2 regions of the Peribacillus sp. NPDC097225 genome follow, and region 1 is predicted to be linked to the other one. Evidence: riboswitches for the same ligand, from Rfam matches in the RefSeq annotation. Region 1 holds a riboswitch; the other holds the start of a gene.

Region 1 (9,631 bases):
AAATCAAGGATAAAAGTACCCCCTCGCGTATATAAAAGTAAAGAACATATAATAGAAGAGAAACGGCATTTAATAGAAAGTATGACCTCCCCATCCTTTTCCTTACACGCCCCGTTTATTTCCCCAGATATACGTGTGCAGCTGGGGGAGCACCTTCACATCATTCAGTTCGTCATCGGCAATCACCCGATTAATTAACTGTTCATATTTTCCCAACAGTTCACTGACCAGCTGCCGATCGTCCGTCGTCACGCTGTCATCATTGCCTACCTGCAGGTAATAAGGAATGCCTGGATAGCGCGCATGTACAGTCTTCGCATATTGATAATCAGCTTCATCAAATACGACAATCTTCAAAGAGATTTGATTTTCATCCCTTCTATTGGAAAGCTTAGATAGGATATCATCAAGCACTTCAAAATCGGTCTTCATCCTTGAACTTGGCGGTTTTGGTGATATCGTCAGTTCATCAATATCGAGAAACCAATCCTGCCACCGGCTACCTTGTGTCTCCACGCCAATTCTGATGTTCTTCTCTTTTAAAAGGGTGATTAACTCAGCCATATTCTTCAAGAGGCCGGGATTGCCCCCGGATATCGTCACGAAGGAGAAACCCTTGCCTCAGTTTTAGCTCCTCCCATATTTCTTCAGCTGTCATGTGGACGATATCTTCCTTTCCTGTCCCATCCCAAGTGAAGGCGGAATCACACCAAGCACATGAATAGTCGCACCCAGCTGTCCGGACGAACATCGTCTTTTGCCCGATGACCATGCCTTCCCCTTGAATGGTCGGCCCGAAGATTTCCATGACGGGCAGCTTACTCACAGTCCATCCACTCCCGTCTTGCTTCAGCATAACTCGTCGACGTTTCATAAAGACGGACAAATTCAACCCTAGCCCCTTTATAGTCCTTGTTTTGCAGGGCATCAGCCATCTTTTCATAAATCCAGACGACGATATTTTCAGCTGTTGTATTCATAAGTGGCAGCGTTTCATTCAAATAGCGGTGGTCAAGATGAATGTCGATTTCTTTTTTCCAGATTTCTTTGATGTCGCCAAAGTCGATCATCAACCCACGGGAATCATTATAGCCGCTTATGCCAAAAATGACTTTATACGTATGGCCATGCAGATTCTTGCATTTCCCTTCATAATCATGAAGATGATGAGCTGCATCAAACGTGAATTCCTTGCTCACGAGCACCCGTCTTTGATGATAGTTCAATTGATTACGATGAATGTCCTGTTCTATTTTTTGAAGCTTATCGACAATCTTGAACCCATACATTATAGGTTCACCTGCCGTCTAATCACATAGTCATCCAGACCCCTTTTTCGAAGCTTGCATGCCGGACACTCCCCACAGCCATCGGCTATGATTCCGTTATAACAAGTCAGCGTCTTTTCACGAACGAAATCAAAGGCACCCAGTTGATCCGCCATTTCCCATGTTTCTTCTTTATTCAGCCACATAAGCGGCGTATCTATAACAAAAGACTGATCCATCGAGAGATTCAAAGTGACATTCAACGATTTAATGAACACATCCCGGCAGTCTGGATATCCGCTAAAGTCCGTCTCACAAACACCGGTTACAATATGCTTCGCCCCAATTTGGCTTGCAAGCACTCCTGCGAATGACAAGAACAGTAAATTCCTTCCCGGTACGAATGTAGACGGTAACTCCCCTTCTTCCCCATCCGCCACAGCAATGTCACTTCTCGTCAACGCATTCGGCGCCAACTGGTTCAACAACGACATATCCAGAACATGATGCGGGATGTCCAGTTCCTTTGCAATATTCCGCGCACAATCAATTTCCAAGCTATGACGCTGATTATAATCAAACGTCACTGCCTCCACTTCCGAAAAATGCTTCATGGCCCAGAATAAACACGTCGTACTGTCTTGTCCCCCACTAAACACCACTACTGCCTTTTCTTTCTTCAACATTATGAAAAACTCCTTTTTTACGGAAAAAAGCAGCACCCTAAGAATAGAGTGCTGCTTTTCCTTAGTTTTTTTGAGAGGGTAGCTAGAACCTCTTCCGCCTAAAGCGGCTTATAATCTTTTCTCTATAATCATAACGCAATATATGGAATCATATCAATATATTCCATAAAAACAAAGAGATTCCCTGTCTTTTCAGCTCAATTTCTCCTTTCCTCTTTAAATATCGGTCCCCATTTCCGATAAACAGAAGGTAAACTAATCTACCGAAAAAGGGGCCGTACACTTGAAAAAGATTAAAACAAAGGTATTGTTAGCATTTATGCTAGTCATATCTTTATGCATCATATTAGGAGCCTATAGTATTTACAGCAGCAATAAGTCTCTTAAACATTCTAGAGATATCATCGACCATGAATTGCCTCTTCTTATTAAAGATGAACAATTACTCTATAACCTTTCGCAAAGAATGGCATTTGTTAGAGGGTATATCCTATTTGGAGATGAACAATATAAAGAGGATTTCCTAGCTTATACCGAAGAAAGCAAACACCTACAAGAAGAGCTATTAGCCTTATCCGACTCTGAGAGAACGAAAGAAATCATTGAAACAAGCATTGATTGGAGAACCATGATTGAAGAACGCGTCTTTACCCAGTATGAGCAAGGAGATGAAAAACAGGCGAAAGAAATATTGCTAAATGAAGTAGCGCCCATAAGCACGGAAATAATGGATGGCTTCAAAGAGCTCGCTTCCGAGCGCGAAAAACTGATCGTCGCTTCCGGAGAGACCGTCATCAGCAGTGGAAAATCCGTTAAAACGACGAGTATCATTTTATCCATCATTACAGTCATAGCAGGAATTGGCCTTGCCCTTGTGACAGCCAACCTCATTACCAAACCGATCCTAAGGATCCGAGACAGGATGAAGCTAGTGGAAAAAGGTGAACTGAACCATGAACCACTTAAGCAGACATCAAACGATGAACTCGGGGAATTGACGTTTTCTACAAACGAGATGCAGAGAAACCTTCGCGATATCATCGAAAACATGCTGAATGTATCCGAATCCGTTACAAGCAAAAGCGAAGAGCTGACCCAATCGGCAAATGAAGTGCAACAAGGAAGCAGTCAAATTGCAACCACTATGTACGAGCTGTCAGAAGGCTCTGAGTCACAAGCCAACCAAGCAACGGAAATCGTCCGTATGGTGGAAGAATTCTCAGGAAAGATCCAAAAGGCACACAGTGAAGGAGAAGAAATTTCCCAAACCTCCACAGAGATTCTATCCCTAACTAAGGAAGGGACAGTCTTGATGAACAAATCCGTGCAGCAAATGCAAACGATTGATAGGATTGTGAAACAGGCAGTCGATGAGGTAAAAGGCCTTGATTCACAATCCCAGGAAATTTCAAAGCTCGTTCAGGTCATACAGGACATTTCCAATCAAACCAACTTACTCGCTTTAAACGCAGCCATCGAGGCGGCACGCGCCGGCGAACATGGAAAAGGATTTGCCGTCGTCGCCGAAGAAGTTCGGAAACTCGCGGAACAAGTTACAGATTCTGTGGGTGACATTACTGGAATTGTTACAGCCATTCAAACAGGTTCAAAAACCGTCGTTCACTCCTTGGAAGATGGATATACACAAGTAGATGAAGGCACCCAACAAATTACCATTACCGGCCAAACCTTTGAAACCATCAATCATTCAGTGGGAGCCATGAGCACAAAATTACAACACATAACCAATGACTTACACTATATCTCTACCAATAGCATAAAAATCAACCAGGCTGTCGAAGACATTGCAGCCGTTTCCGAAGAGTCAGCAGCAGGCATTGAACAAGTATCCGCCTCAGCACAGCAATCCAGCTCTTCAATGGATGAAATCACCAATCACGCCAGTGAACTTGCATCATCGGCTGAACAGTTAACAGATCAGGTTAAAAGATTTCAATTATGATGAAAGCCGCTTCCCACACCTACCTTGTGGGAAGCTTTTCCTTGCATTTAGCTATTCCTATGAAGTTAATAACAAATATATCCTCTTCATTAAAATTGTTTCAATATAGTGAATACGGGGAATAAACTAATAACAACACAAAACAAACTATAATAAAAAATTCACCATGAATCTTATACAGAGAGAAATAATTCAACTTACACTATTATTTTCTGAATATTCAATGTATAATTAATATTACTCCAGTAATATTTACATCAGTAAATAGTAGAATTACTACTTCCTCTCTAGAAGTGTCAGCACACTTTTAAAAAGCATTTGAACCAACTCTTAATTACTCTCATTTGAAACCCGATCAACAGGAGACTCTCTAAACAGACGAGATGGTCTTACATCAATATCGTATTCCAAATCCAGAGAACTAAGTCTATATAATCACCTTTACTATTTTTTATTTCCTATTTTATAATAAGTGGTTAATTTCCACCTAAAGTATGTTACTATTAACCTAATACTTTTTAACCAAACAAGGAGGAATTCATATGAAACGATTTTTCAAATTCATAGCAAAGTTAAACGAAGGGAAAGCCCAAGACGAATTCTTTCGCAACGAATACGAAAATTACTTGAAGATGAATTCTGCCGATAAAGGAAACAGAAGATTAGCCCCTATGCTTTATGTTATAGATGGCGGTAAAAAGGACTCACATCCTGAGCTTTTAAATAGAATAAAATCTAGCTAAAGATAGCATCATCTTAAAATTGATTCGAGACTATCAATTTACAAAAAATACTCTCATCTATAAATAACATTTCATTTAATCCCTTATTATAAATGAATGTAAAAATACTCCAAAAACTCAGAATTTATTCTGGGTTTTTTTTAGTTCTACTATTAACACTATATTAATAGAAGAAACTAGTCTTTTTTTTAAAAACCCTCGTTTCCAAAACTTTTAAGGGAAGGATTTTGACAATTTATTGATGTCACCTCATAGCCCCTCGGGTATTTCATATTAAAAAAACCCAAAAAATATGGGGGGTGATTTTACTCATCTTTATCCAAATCCAAAAAAGTAGCACTAAATGAGTCATTAGAATCAAAATACAGGAATAAAGAAAAAACAAACTAGTAGATTAGAAAATAAATGCACAAATAGGTATAAACAATTATAAAACAGGAAGGATCGTCTACATTAAACTCCTACAGTAGATACTAGGAATTGGGTTTTTATCCTTATAAAAAGAATTCATTATCCTATAAAAATTATTTTTTATTCTCCATCTCATAATAGAATCATCATGAAATGGGGAATCCATAGAGTATTTGTCCTTACATGAATATTATAGCCATTAGTTACTATTACACTCATTTATAGTTTAATTTGGAAATTATCAAAATAAGCTATCTTGCTATAGAAAAACGACCCTTGCTTAATAAGTTTAAAATCATGTAGTGTGTATTCAGTAAATCAAATATATAAAAAAAGAGAGGTTAAAAAATGGCACCGATATTTATTTGTGCATTATTTTTGCTTGGCTATGGCATAGTCGAACAAAAACGCCATCAAAAGCGTCTCGACTCCATTCCCGTACGTGTCAACGTAAATGGGATCCGAGGGAAATCCACTGTAACACGTCTGATTACAGGTGTGATCAAGGAAGCGGAGTACAAGACAATAGGAAAAACAACCGGAACTTCCGCAAGAATGATTTATTGGTTTACGGACAAAGAAAAACCGATCATACGTCGTCCAGAAGGACCGAATATCGGGGAACAACGTCGCGTAGTTAAAGAAGTAGCTGACTTAGGAACTGAAGCATTAGTTTGTGAGTGCATGGCCGTGCAGCCTGACTATCAACTAATCTTCCAAAATAAAATGATTCAGGCAAATATTGGGGTTATCGTAAATGTTCTTGAAGATCACATGGATGTCATGGGACCAACATTGGATCAAGTTGCAGAAGCATTCACTGCAACCATACCCTACAATGGGCATTTAATAACCATCGAGGGCGAACATTTAGAATATTACAAAGAAATTGCCAAACAACGTAATACGAAGGTAATCGTAGCCGATAACTCAAGGATCTCAGAAGAATTTCTACGTGAATTCGACTATATGGTATTCCCTGATAACGCCTCCCTTGCCTTGGCTGTTGCAGAAGCATTGGGTATCGATGAGAAAACGGCATTCCGTGGCATGTTAAATGCACATCCAGATCCAGGGGCCATGCGTATCACTAAATTTGGAGATGCTAGGCAACCGACTTTCTTCGTTAATGGATTTGCCGCCAATGATGCGTCATCTACATTGAATATTTGGGACAGGGTAAGTACCTTCGGATACAGCACGGAAGCCCCTATCGTAATCATGAACTGCCGTCCTGACCGTGTGGACCGTACAGAGCAATTTGCAAGAGATGTATTGCCTTACATAAAGTCCGAAATCGTCATTGCCATCGGTGAAACTACTTCACCAATAACGAAAGCATTTGAGCAAGGAAAATTGGATACAGTAGAGTATTGGGATTTAGAAGAATGGTCAACGGAAGAAATCGTTGCCAAACTGCGCCCAGTCATGAAAAACCGAATCGTTTATGGGGTCGGTAACATTCACGGAGCAGCAGAACCCTTAATTGACGCAATCATGAAAACTAAAACGAAGCAAAAAGCGAGTTAAGTAGGAGGAACCTTAATGTTTGGATCGGATTTATACGTAGCCCTAGTACTAGGGGTAACACTGAGCCTTATTTTTTCAGAAAAAACGGGTGTTGTGCCCGCCGGACTTATCGTGCCAGGTTATTTGGCATTAGTTTTTGATCAATGGCAAGTCATGCTGGTAATTATTATAGTAAGTATCTTAACTTATTTCATTGTCGCTCACGGTCTTTCAAGATGGGTAATCTTATATGGAAGAAGAAAGTTTGCCGCAATGATGATAACGGGGATTTGTCTAAAACTCGTATTGGATTTCGTCTACCCCGTCATGCCTTTTGAAATCTATGAATTCCGTGGTATTGGTATAATCGTCCCTGGCTTGATCGCTAATGCCATTCAAAGACAAGGAATGCCATTAACACTCGGCAGCACGCTTTTATTATCCGGAGTAACTTTCGGTCTAATGAACGTGTATTACCTATTCTGAGGTGGATAAAATGAAACGTACTTTAAACGCAAAAGAAAAAACACTTATCTTTACAAAGCGGACGAAGAAAAAGAATCTCAAATACACTGCAATCGTTCTACCGATATTGATCATCGTCTTAGTCGTAACATCTTGGTTGGGACGCACGAAAGACGTGGAAGTTGTTGCATCCAAACCAAACGATACCCTTACAATGTCAATGGTCGGAGATATCATGATGGGCCGTTATGTCGAGGAAGTGACAGACAGCCATGGTTTTGATTACCTCTTCCGTTACATGAAGCCCTATTTTAACGCTTCGGATTATGTAAGTGGAAACTATGAACATCCTGCTCTAGCAAAAGATGTATCGAAATATGAAGAAGCTGATACAGCCATTCGTCTAAATTCGTATGCAGATGGCGTGGAAGCTGTTAAAAATGCTGGATTTTCTGTCATGACTCTTGCGAATAACCATATGATGGACTTTGAAGAACAAGGATTGCTCGACACAATCGATGAATTCGAGAATGCCAAAATGGATTATGTTGGTGTAGGTCGGAATATTACAGAAGCGAAAGAAAACATCAATTACCAAGATGTTAAAGGCGTACGTATCGCTACTCTTGGCTTTACCGATGTATATGGTAAAAATGCGGTAGCCAAAAATACTCAAGCTGGGTTATTGAATTCCAATCCTGACTTATTATTTGAAATGATCGGTGACGCCAAGGATGCGAAAAAAGGAAACGCAGACTTAGTTGTCGTCAATATGCACTGGGGCCAAGAATATGCTACTTCTGCGACAGGTCGTCAAACAGAATTAGCGAAAGCGGTGATCGATGCTGGTGCAGATATCATCATTGGCCATCACCCCCATGTCGTCCAATCATTCGATGTGTATAAAGATGGACTTATCTTTTACAGCTTAGGAAACTTTGTATTCGACCAAGGCTGGACACGTACAAAAGATTCCGCGATGGTACAATACCATTTAACTGATGACGGACAAGCAACCGTTGATGTGGTTCCCTTGCAAATCAAGGAAGCTACACCAAGACCCGCTACATCTTCTAGCGATGTATCGCGAGTTTTCCGTTGGTTGACGAAAGAAACAAGTGACAACGTGCAATGGTCTAAAAAAGATAATAAGATAGAGATTAAATTGGATCATACACGTGTAATAGACCATAAAGAACAGCGTGAACAAGAGGAAAAAGCAGCCCAAGAAAAGAAAGCTGCTAAAGAAAAGAAAGTAACCCAAGAAGAGACAACTACTGAAGAATAGAAACATGAAGCACCATCATACAACTAGATAATACGTGAATAAGAGTCTACTAGCAGGTATGCTAGAAGACACACATCTTAGAAGATCACACCGAAAAGAGGCGATCAATCAGTGTTTTATCCTTTCACACGGAAAGTACTCCTTTCCCTTTGTTTGCTCATTTTTATAGCAGGATGTTCAAAAACTGACCCTCTTTCTGACACGCATGATACCAATGAATCTTTAAATGATAAAGCATATGGAGTTAGCTCTTCCAACCCTATCGCCGTAGAAGTGGGGATGAATATATTAGATAACGGTGGAACAGCGGCCGATGCGTCGATTGCCGTTTCTTATGCATTGGGTGTAACTGAACCCTTTGGATCTGGAATTGGCGGCGGCGGCGGAATGCTGATTGTATCCGAATCTGAGAAACCTAATTTTATTGATTATCGTGAAACGGCTCCTGAACGTTCAAAGTTAAAACATAATACCGGTGTCCCTGGCTTTGTAGCCGGGATGCAAGCTGTCCATGATAAATACGGAACCATTCCGATGGAAGACCTTCTTCAGCCGGCCATCGACCTGGCTGAAGAAGGATTTGAAGTCGATAAAATGTTGGCCTCCCGCCTAAAGGCAGCCAAAGCAAGAATTTATTCAGAGAAAACTCTCTTGTTTTATCCTGATGACGATTCGATTGAACCAGGAAAGGTTTTGAAACAAGAAGATCTTGCTGACACATTGAAACTGATTCAGCGAAAAGGGCCCGATGGGTTTTATAAAGGGAACATCGCACGGAATATCAAAAAAAGAACAGATGTAGACTTAATGGACTTAAAGCATTATGAAGTAAAAGAACGAGAGCCAGTCCAAGGCAAATTCGCCGGATATGATGTTTGGACCGCTCCCCCTCCCTTTTCAGGGATAACCGTCCTTGAAATGTTAAATCTCGCTGAAGAAGTCGACTTAAGCAATGCTTCAAATAAGGCAGATTATATGGAGTTACTGGGAGCCATTACCAACGCCTCCTATAAAGATCGAATTAACTATACCGGGGACGGAATCAGCGCAGACAAAGCTGAACAATTAGTATCTCCCCTTCATTTGGACAACCTGAAAAAAGAGATAAATAAAGGTGATTGGTCAAATGTAGAGTTCCAGTCTGAAGAACATGAAAGCACGACTCATTTCGTCGTCATGGATAAGTATGGCACAGTCGTTTCTACGACCAATACACTCAGTAACTTTTTTGGTTCCGGTGCCTATACGAACGGCTTTTTCTTGAATGACCAATTGAAAAACTTCCGCACTGGCCTGAA
Region 2 (9,631 bases), on a different contig from region 1:
GCCTTTTCCAACGCCATTTTAGGAGCCGCCCATGCGATTTCCCATGCCATCGGCGGAAAGTACCTGCTTCCGCATGGGGAAATCAATGCAATCCTTCTCCCCCATGTCATGGATTTCAACCGAATTGCTTCCCCTAGGCGATTCAGCGATATTGCGGAAATCATGGGAATCGACACACGGACCTTAACAGAGCAACAATCAGGCGCCGCCGCTGTTGCCTTCGTTCGGGAGTTATCCCAAGATATAGGCGTGCCTCTAAGTTTAGGGGATGTCGGCATTACTACGGATATGATTGAACTAATAGGCATGACCGCTATTGATGATGCCTGCATGATTACAAATCCTCGTGATATGTCCATAGAACAGATTAAACAATTGCTCCTTACAGCCCTATAGGAGGTGCAACCATGAACAAAAATGAAATGATAGATTTAATGACCGGTGTACGGTCTTCGAAAAAAACATACTACACTGAACTAAAGAAGACCGTCGATGAGTTAAAAAAGAAGAATCTACAACTTGAAATCATGAATGATATTACCAAGAACATGAACGGAGACTTGGATATTCATCTTATTCTTCGAAATGTAGTCGATAAACTAAAACGACTGGTCTCATTTGATGACTGTCATTTCATTATTTTATATGAAGAAGATCCGACTCTACTCCATATATGCCCTAATGAACCATGCGAGCTTAACATTGAATCCAAAGACCAATTACATTCGATAAAGGAACCGATCCAGATAAACGTCGAGATGCTCCCTGCTTTTCCAGAAAAAGAACAACTTCTGTCCCTTCAGATAGAAACGCTCCTCTTGATTCCTATGTACGGAAAAAATGAAGAAATCGGGATTTTAACCTTCGGCAGGAAGAATAACACAGCATGGCTCAAAGAGGAGTTAGATTTTCTAAAGCAACTATCCAATCAGCTAGCGCTAACTTTCGAAAATGCTCTGCTCTATATGGAAGTACTTCATTCTAAGCAGGAATGGGAGGATACCTTTAAGGCGGTAGAAGATATGATTGTCGTCTTTGACCGGGAGGGTGGGGTCTACAAATCCAATGATGCAGCCCAGGATTTTTTTGAATTAGAACCTTTGAAAAAGGCATCTCAAGCTCTCATTCAAGAAACCTTCTCACTTGATAAGCCAGGTTTTCAGGAACTCCTTCTTCAGCAAGGAGCCATAATGGAAATGCACGCCTACCCCATTCAAAACAAGGAACAGCAAGTATACGGTGTTATCGCTTATTATAAAAATGTTACCGAAAGAAGAAAAATGGAAGCTCAATTACTTCATGCCGACAAGCTAGGGGCCATCGGTGAAATGGCAGCGGGAATAGCCCATGAATTGAATAGTCCATTAACCGCCATCATTGGTAACTCTCAGCTTTTATTGAGAAGCACACTTCCGGAACACCATGATTACAACCTGCTAACCGATATCCAAAATTGCGGCGACCGATGCAGGCAAATCGTAAAAAGTCTGCTTACCTTTTCACGGCAGGATGAATACAAGTTCCACTATTATTCTATGAACGAAGCCATCCACCAAGTTTTGAACTTGCTGAAGTTCCAACTCGAGAAGAAACAAATATTCATTCACCTTTCCCTACAGGAAGACCTGCCGTACATCAAGGGCAGCCAACAGCAGATTGAACAGATTATCATCAACTTGTTATTGAATGCCAAGGATGCCTTGAGTGATCTTGATGAATCAGCCCCAAAAACCATCACCATCCAGACCTTTTTAGAAGAGGAATATATGATCGTCCAGGTGGCTGATAATGGGACAGGAATTGAAGCCGAGCGCCTCCCTCTTATTTTCCACCCTTTTCATACGACAAAAGACCGCGACAAGGGGACTGGACTGGGGTTGTCTGTTAGTCTTGGCATCGCGAAAGATCATGGCGGCAAAATTGACGTATGGAGTACGCCAGGCCAAGGAAGTATATTTTCACTGAAGATCCCCCTACCGACAGAAGATGAGAGGAGTGAATAACATGATTCATTTACTTGTAGTGGACGATGAAAAAGAGGTGGGTACCTTTTTATCCCGGCTTTTTACGATGAAAGGATACAACGTACACGTCATACATAGTGGAAAGGACTTTTATGCAATCGATTTTAATCAGGAGCATTATGATGCTGCGATGATTGATTTGAAGCTTCCCGATTGTGACGGCCTTTCCCTTTTACAACATCTCAAACAAAAACAACCTCGTTGCAAGGCACTCATCATGACTGGTTACAGCACAGTCAAGACCGCCGTCCGCGCAATGAAACTTGGCGCAAGTGATTATATGGAAAAACCCTTTGCCGATATTGAGATATTAGAAAAGCAGATTGAAAACCTCCTGAATGAAAACACGGATGTGAATCAGCATTTCTTTCAGAAACTGGCCAGGGACTCCGGTCTCATCGTCGGTGAAAGTGTCATAATGAAAGAACTGACAGAAATGGCGTTCAAAGTCGCTCAAAAATCGGTTAATGTCTTAATAGAAGGGGAAACGGGAACGGGTAAAGAGGTGCTCTCCCGCTTCATTCACTCAGCAAGCCCGCGTAACCACGAGCCCTTTATCGCGATTAATTGTGGAGCCATTTCAGAATCCCTGCTTGAAAGTGAATTATTCGGCCATGAAAAAGGCGCATTCACCGGTGCAACCCAACAACGAAAAGGCTTTTTTGAAATAGCCGGAAATGGAACCCTTTTCCTTGATGAAATTGCTGATGCCAGTCCAGCCATCCAAGTCAAGCTTCTGCGGGTCTTGGAAACTAGGGAATTTATGCGGGTCGGAAGCAGTGGGACATTACGGACCAACGCACGATTGGTAGCTGCCACTAATGAAAATCTTCAGCAAGCAGTAGAAAACAATAAATTTCGGGAGGATCTATTTTACCGCCTGAATGTTGTCACTCTTGAAATACCAGCATTACGTCATAGAAAAGAGGATATCCCTCTCCTTGTCGAGCATCTGGTCGAAAGGAATGGTCAGGCAGATGTATTCTTTTCACAAGAGGCTATCGAAAAATTACAGCTATACGACTGGCCCGGAAATATACGTGAGCTATCTAATACCGTGATGAGAACCTTAACCCTCGCAGATCATGGACAGGATATCACTGCGGACGATATCGTTCTCCCTACCCATCAGGTCATTTCACCCAAGAAACAAGCTACAATGGATCTTCACTCTCCTGAAAACCCTCTCGAAGAATGGCGGAAGAAACTTGTAGCCGATTTTAATGAAAAAGATGAGCTGACGCTTGAAAACATACTCTTGGAAATCAAACAGTTCGAATCTACCATCGAAAAAGAGCTCGTCCTGCAAACCCTTCAAAAAACGTATGGAAACCGGAATGAAGCCGCCAAGCGCCTACAGATTTCAATGAGGAAATTACGTTATATACTAAATGAAAAAAAACATACCTGACTCTTATATGAACAAGGGTGCCCCCATTAATAGGACACCCTTTCATTTTTTTCTATTCCATTGTTAAAACGATACGACCGTTAATTTCACCCTTTTCCATCATTTTAAACACATCATTGATTTCATCAAGCGGTCTTGTTTCAATATTCGTCCGTACTTTTCCATCTGCCGCAAATTGAAGAGATTCTTGTAAATCTTTTCTTGTACCAACGATTGAACCTCGCACAGTTACCCCATTTAATACCGTATCAAAAATAGGGATAGGAAGTTCATCATTCGGCAATCCGACCACGACGAGTGTTCCGCCTCTTTTGACTGAACTGTAAGCCTGTTCAAATGCTTTTTTCGTTACGGCAACAGAAATAGCTGCTTGTACGCCACCAACTTTATCCTTAATTGCTTGAACGGGATCATTCTTCAACCCATTCACTGTATAATCCGCTCCTAGTTCTTTTGCCAGCTCAAGCTTATCATCTTGAATATCGACGGCAATGACATTGAATCCCATCGCCTTCGCATATTGAAGCGCAACATGCCCAAGTCCGCCAATACCATAGATTGCGACCCAGTCCCCTGGTTTTGCTTCTGAAACCTTAAGCGCTTTATACGTCGTCACACCTGCACAGAAAATTGGGGAGACCTCGGCAAAATCTAGCCCTTCCGGAACCTTGACAACATATTTTGCCGGTGCCTTACAATATTCCGCATATCCTCCGTCCACCGAATATCCTGCATTGAGTTGATCCAAGCAGAGCGTTTCACGGCCCGTCAAACAGTATTCACAGTCGCCACATGCTGAATAAAGCCATGGAATCCCTACTCGGTCACCGACTTTCAATGTTGTGACGCCCTCTGCTACCTTCTCGATAATCCCTACTCCTTCATGTCCAGGAATAAGCGGGAGCTTTGGCTTCACCGGCCAGTCGCCATGTGCTGCATGTAAATCCGTGTGACATACGCCACATGCCTTAATTTTAACTAGAATCTCACCATACTCTAAATCCGGAATCGGTACATCCTTTATTTCAAGCTCTTGTTTAAATTCATTGACGACCGCTGCCTTCATTGTTTTAACATCCTTCAATGTTTTCGATTCCACCGTACTTGTCCCCTGATTTACATTCATGATTCTATTCCTCCCTTAGGTCCGTGTTTTTCTCACTTCCACTTATTTATAATGCAAGTGCCATGCCAAACAGAAAAGTCCAATCAAGTTAGGTTCAAACGTAAATCCTAGCCGAAAATTCGGCCCATTATGACAGAAATCCGGCTCAATGATGACGAAAACCAGTTCGTATATTGCTGGAAAAATGGTTCACCCTATAAAGAGGAGGTGTACAATGGACACATTTGAAGAAGCCTATGAATCCTACAAACAACAAGGAACGCCACAAGCGAACCAACAAGGTGGGAACGACAAAGAAGAAATTGTCGCCGTACGGAAGAATGAAGAGGATAATATCATCGCCATCAAGACAAATACCGGAAGGGAACTGGACTATCCCACCGCTCTTTCAGAAGCCAAGGCTGGTGCACTCGCAAACGTAGATGTCTTTCATAAATATGGTCGGGACATTTTGCGAAGTGAGCCTGATGGCATTAAAGAAAATAATCTGGATGAACTGCCTGAATTTTAAAGACCGAGAAAAGCTGCCTTCCATTCAGGCAGCTTTTTTCCGCAACAAAAAAAGAACCGCATACTAACAGGTTCTCCTAACGACTTCCTCAAGGTTTTCCGGGATATTGAAAATGGAGCAACCAGCACTCTCCCTTTTTCTCCAATCCTTCTATCTGTTTACCCCCATTCATAATGATAGGACTCAGAGATTTCCAGCAAGCGGCCACAGATTTCGACCACTTCTATGATTTCAATCCAAGACATATCCATCCCAAGTTCATTAGCATGCGAAATCTTATCCCGTAACTTCCTGATGGCATTGGCATCTTTCTTCCCTTTACTTTTGGATGGGATTTGAAAAAATGTTCTCAACTCTTTATCTTTATGAATAATGTCGAATTTATCGCTAATTTGTAGACATTCAATTAAATTAATCTCCTCATTTTTCTCCATTCTCCTTTCATATAATTCACTTGCCTTATGTAGACGATCCTCACTAATCATCGGATACCAGCTTTCACCCCCGAATCGATGCATGATAATATCACTAAGTCTCATTTCCAATAAAGTGATATAGCCAAAAATCAGCATCCTGATTGGTGGTTTTTGGAGGTCGGCATGCGTGATTAACTTTTTGATTGAATTATTCTCTAACACGAATACCCTCGTTTTCTTCTTAAAAATGCCTAACAATTGGATCAAGGGCGTTGAATCCGATACAAGTTCCCTTGGGGAAAAGAGCTTCATATAATCCGAAATGTTCCCTTCGCCAAGTTCATGTCTATCGATATAACCAACGATTTCCCCCTGGTCTTTCACGGCCAATGTATCAAAGTGTTTTTCCTCCATTACATTTTTGATATCAATGGCCGATTCATCTTTTCCACAAAACTCAAACTCTTGGGCTATGCTTCTGACCGTGATATTTTCCTCATATAGATTTTTAAGACTGTGATAACTACTATTATTGTTTTTGTACTCTACATTGGACATCCATGACCCTCCATCATTGGCATTCTATCCTAATTCATTAGAACCTAATAACTCCCCACTATCAGAAATAAGTCCACATGAAGTGGACTTTATTCCTTCATTCAAATGATATGTTTCTGCATATCTTCATTCACTTCTTGTTCCCAGTCCTTGCAAACATCTACCCAGTCCTTTGCTTTTGAGAATTGAAATAAATCCCCGAGTGAAAGTTCAATGGCTGAGTTCGCGCTCCCGCAAGCCGGGAAAACTGTCTCAAACCGTTTCATCGAAACATCCAAGTAAACATCCAGTTCATTTGCCAATCCAAATGGGCAGACACCCCCGATTGCATGTCCGGTCTGTTCAAGAACTTCTTCTGGAGATAACATCCTTGCCTTGAACCCAAACATTTTCCGGAATTTCTTATTATCGACTTTCGCATCTCCAGCGGCCACGACCAAAATTGCTTGGTCTCCTTCTGCCCTAAATGACAACGTTTTGGCAATGCGCGCGGGTATAACCCCGATTGTCTCCGCAGCTTGGTTTACTGTGGCACTAGATGTTTTGAATTCCATCACATCATGTTCCCTGTTCCATTGTTTAAAGTGGGCCCTAACACTCTCGATTGACATTTACTTTCATCCCTTTCCTTTAACTCTTTTTATGAATCGTACCATTCTTCACTATAGTAAAGCAAAATCTCTTTCCTTTATTCTAAATATTCAATATTTCGCATAAAATCTTGAAATTGACGAAAGAGGCCAAAATACGATACTATTAAACTTCGGGCAAAAGCCTAACGTGGTTCGTAACCATCCCACGATAAAAAACTAGGGAGAGAAAAAAATGAATATTCGTACGCTCGCGATAAATGGTCTATTGGCTGCCATCTATATCGCTGTCTCATTCGTGCTTCAGCCGATTATGTTTGGGGTGCTTCAATTCCGCATTCCCGAAATGTTGAATCATCTTATTGTATTTAATAAGAAATATATATCCGGCATAGTCGTCGGTGTGTTCATATCGAACCTTTTCTTTTCACAGTTAGGGGCATATGACTTGATTTTTGGGGTCGGGCAATCTCTGATAGCCTTATTGCTTGTCATCTTTTCTTCCCGTTTCATAACGGGCATTAAGGGTCGAATGGCCATGACCATCATCATATTCACGGTTACGATGTTCCTAATAGCCATAGAATTGAATCTAGTCTTAGGATTGCCATTCTTAATAAGTTGGGCAACAACAGCAGCCGGGGAATTCCTCGTCCTACTGATCGGGGCACCCATCATTTATATGATGAATAAAAGAATTCAATTTGGAAAGTTGCTTTGAACTCACTGTGCATAAAGTAAAAGAACATTCTATATCCAAAGAGCTGTCTGCTACATGCAGCGGCTCTTTTTTTCAACCATACTCAAAAAAATTGATAAATGGTGGTGACTTTTTGCAGAAAAAAATACTGATGTTACTCGTCCTTCTGATTGTAGTAACATTCATCGGGCTAAATTCAGAATTATTCACGATGATTTGGAATAGCGACTTGGAATCCGTGATAGCCATATTGACAGAAAATCTCCTTCTTACCTTTGTAGTGACGTTCGTTTTGATGATCATTCAGAACTCCTTTACTGTCATCCCCCTGATTTTACTTTTAACAATTAATGTAACGATCTTTGGCTTTGCATTCGGGTATCTATGGAGTTGGTTAACAAGCGTGGTCGCGTCAGGAACCATTTTCTATGCTGCCAGGCACTGGTTCCAGTCATTGATTTTAAGAAAGATGGGTACCGACTGGCAGGATTCCGTCAAGGATCATGGGTTTATGTATGTCTTTACCGGTAGAATTTTCCCTTTCATACCGACAAGTTTAATAAACCTTGCAGCTGGAGTTAGTTCCGTCACCTTCAAAGATTTCTTAATGGCAACAGCATTAGGCAATCTCATCTACTTCTTCTTTCTCTCTTTAATTCCATATGGACTTCTTTCCGTAGAGATGAATCAATATACATTGATTGTACTCGGTTTCCTGCTCTTAACCTTTTTCCTTATCTACAAGCGCTTCAAGAAAAAAAAGAACCTATCACTCTTTAAGAAAAACAGGTAACCTTGCTGCCTGTTTTTTTGTGTGGAATCGTATATTTTCAGCCAATAGTTTGTTAAAATGTGTATGTATTTCAGCTTTGAAATGTCGGAGAATTCAGGGAGACCCATATGCCGAGACGTATCATATTAGTAATCTACATTCTTTCTGGAATGACCACATTACTTGTTTTCAATTACTATTTAATGAATTCCTTGAATACTAAAGAGGCGTTCCTTCAACTCCAGCGAGCAGAAGGGTTCATCTTTGTCCTATTAATCGGTTTGATTTTATTTCTCTACTTATCTAAAAGAGAAGAGTTCAAACAACTAAAAGAAGAAGAACAACTTCGAAGTACCCTTATTAACTCAATGGTAGACTTTGTGAATTTTAAGGATGGAGAAGGTAGATGGCTAGAATCGAATACGTTTGGACTTCAGTTATTCCAATTGGAGAATGTGGACTATAAAGGAAAAAAAGATAGCGAGCTTGCCGAGTACTCCCAATTCTACAGAGATTCATTGATTTACTGTGAAGATTCCGATCAAGAAACATGGGCAATGAAGAAGATTACGCGTTGTGAGGAGAATATTCCACTGCCAAACGGTCATTTTAAGACCTTCGATACCATCAAAGTCCCATTATTTCATGAAGATGGTTCACGAAAAGGGTTAGTAGTCATAGGTAGGGATATTTCAGAAAGAATTACCGCGGAAAGTCAATTGCTTGCTAGTGAACAGCGTTATAAATCTTTGTTTGATCACAACCCTTCCCCCATGTTAATGCTTGATTTGAAAGGAACCATCATAAACGTCAATCCAAGATTTGAAACCGTCACTGGATTTCGTAAAGGTGAGGTTCAAGGGGACCCTTTTATAGATTTGGATTTTTCCGCAGAAGCTAAAGAGCTCATCCAATCTTCCTGTCAATATGTCGTGGAAAATCAGAAGGGGATTAAAAAAGGAAAAGATATAGCGTTTGTTACCAAATACGGGAATTCCATTTTACTTTCTTGTACTTTTGTTCCTATGTTAGTGGGCAAAGAATTAGCCGGTATCATTACGTATGCAAAAGACGTAACACAAATTCGTGAAACAGAAAGACGCTTACGAAAATCCGAGAAACTTTCGATCATCGGTGAACTTGCAGCAAGTGTTGCTCATGAAGTGCGTAATCCTTTAACGTCCTTAAAAGGGTTCGTTCAACTCCTGAAAAAAAACGACCAACCCCATGATCAATATTACACCATCATGCTTAGCGAATTAGACCGGATCAACTTAATCGTTAGCGAATTGCTTGTCCTAGCAAAGCCTCAGGAAATCATGTTCAGTCAAAATCAAATTGTAGAATTGATGGATGAAGTCAGAGCCTTGCTTCTTGTAGAAGCCGATTCTTCTTCCGCTCAAATTTCTATCAATGTGAAAAACGACATACCGCTTATTTTATGCGAAGCAAACCAGCTGAAACAAGTATTCATCAACATGGTCAAAAATGCTCTGGAAGCAACAGCATCCCATATTTCAATA

Evidence for each region. Region 1 has a riboswitch for preQ1 ahead of queC (7-cyano-7-deazaguanine synthase QueC). Riboswitches for the same ligand answer to the same signal wherever they lie in the genome.
Region 2: linked by a shared signal. The riboswitch ahead of ACIQXH_RS15305 (QueT transporter family protein) and the one ahead of queC (7-cyano-7-deazaguanine synthase QueC) in region 1 are both predicted to bind preQ1.

The regions. Positions count from the first base shown of each region.
Region 1 is NZ_JBIWDJ010000001.1:893,825-903,455, forward strand. Features, by position in the region: partial or broken gene queE (7-carboxy-7-deazaguanine synthase QueE) at 103-826, opposite strand; gene queD (6-carboxytetrahydropterin synthase QueD) at 819-1,289, opposite strand; gene queC (7-cyano-7-deazaguanine synthase QueC) at 1,289-1,951, opposite strand; PreQ1 riboswitch class I at 2,010-2,052, opposite strand; gene ACIQXH_RS04425 (methyl-accepting chemotaxis protein) at 2,238-3,917, shown strand; gene ACIQXH_RS04430 (hypothetical protein) at 4,460-4,660, shown strand; gene pgsB (poly-gamma-glutamate synthase PgsB) at 5,420-6,601, shown strand; gene pgsC (poly-gamma-glutamate biosynthesis protein PgsC) at 6,617-7,066, shown strand; gene ACIQXH_RS04445 (CapA family protein) at 7,077-8,333, shown strand; gene ACIQXH_RS04450 (gamma-glutamyltransferase family protein) at 8,445-9,631, shown strand, end outside.
Region 2 is NZ_JBIWDJ010000005.1:54,787-64,417, reverse strand. Features, by position in the region: gene ACIQXH_RS15340 (iron-containing alcohol dehydrogenase) at 1-396, shown strand, start outside; gene ACIQXH_RS15335 (ATP-binding protein) at 408-2,003, shown strand; gene ACIQXH_RS15330 (sigma-54-dependent transcriptional regulator) at 2,005-3,435, shown strand; gene adhP (alcohol dehydrogenase AdhP) at 3,488-4,501, opposite strand; gene ACIQXH_RS15320 (DUF3892 domain-containing protein) at 4,776-5,072, shown strand; gene ACIQXH_RS15315 (hypothetical protein) at 5,231-6,046, opposite strand; gene ACIQXH_RS15310 (YbaK/EbsC family protein) at 6,148-6,657, opposite strand; PreQ1 riboswitch class I at 6,821-6,865, shown strand; gene ACIQXH_RS15305 (QueT transporter family protein) at 6,872-7,357, shown strand; gene ACIQXH_RS15300 (TVP38/TMEM64 family protein) at 7,470-8,129, shown strand; gene ACIQXH_RS15295 (ATP-binding protein) at 8,237-9,631, shown strand, end outside.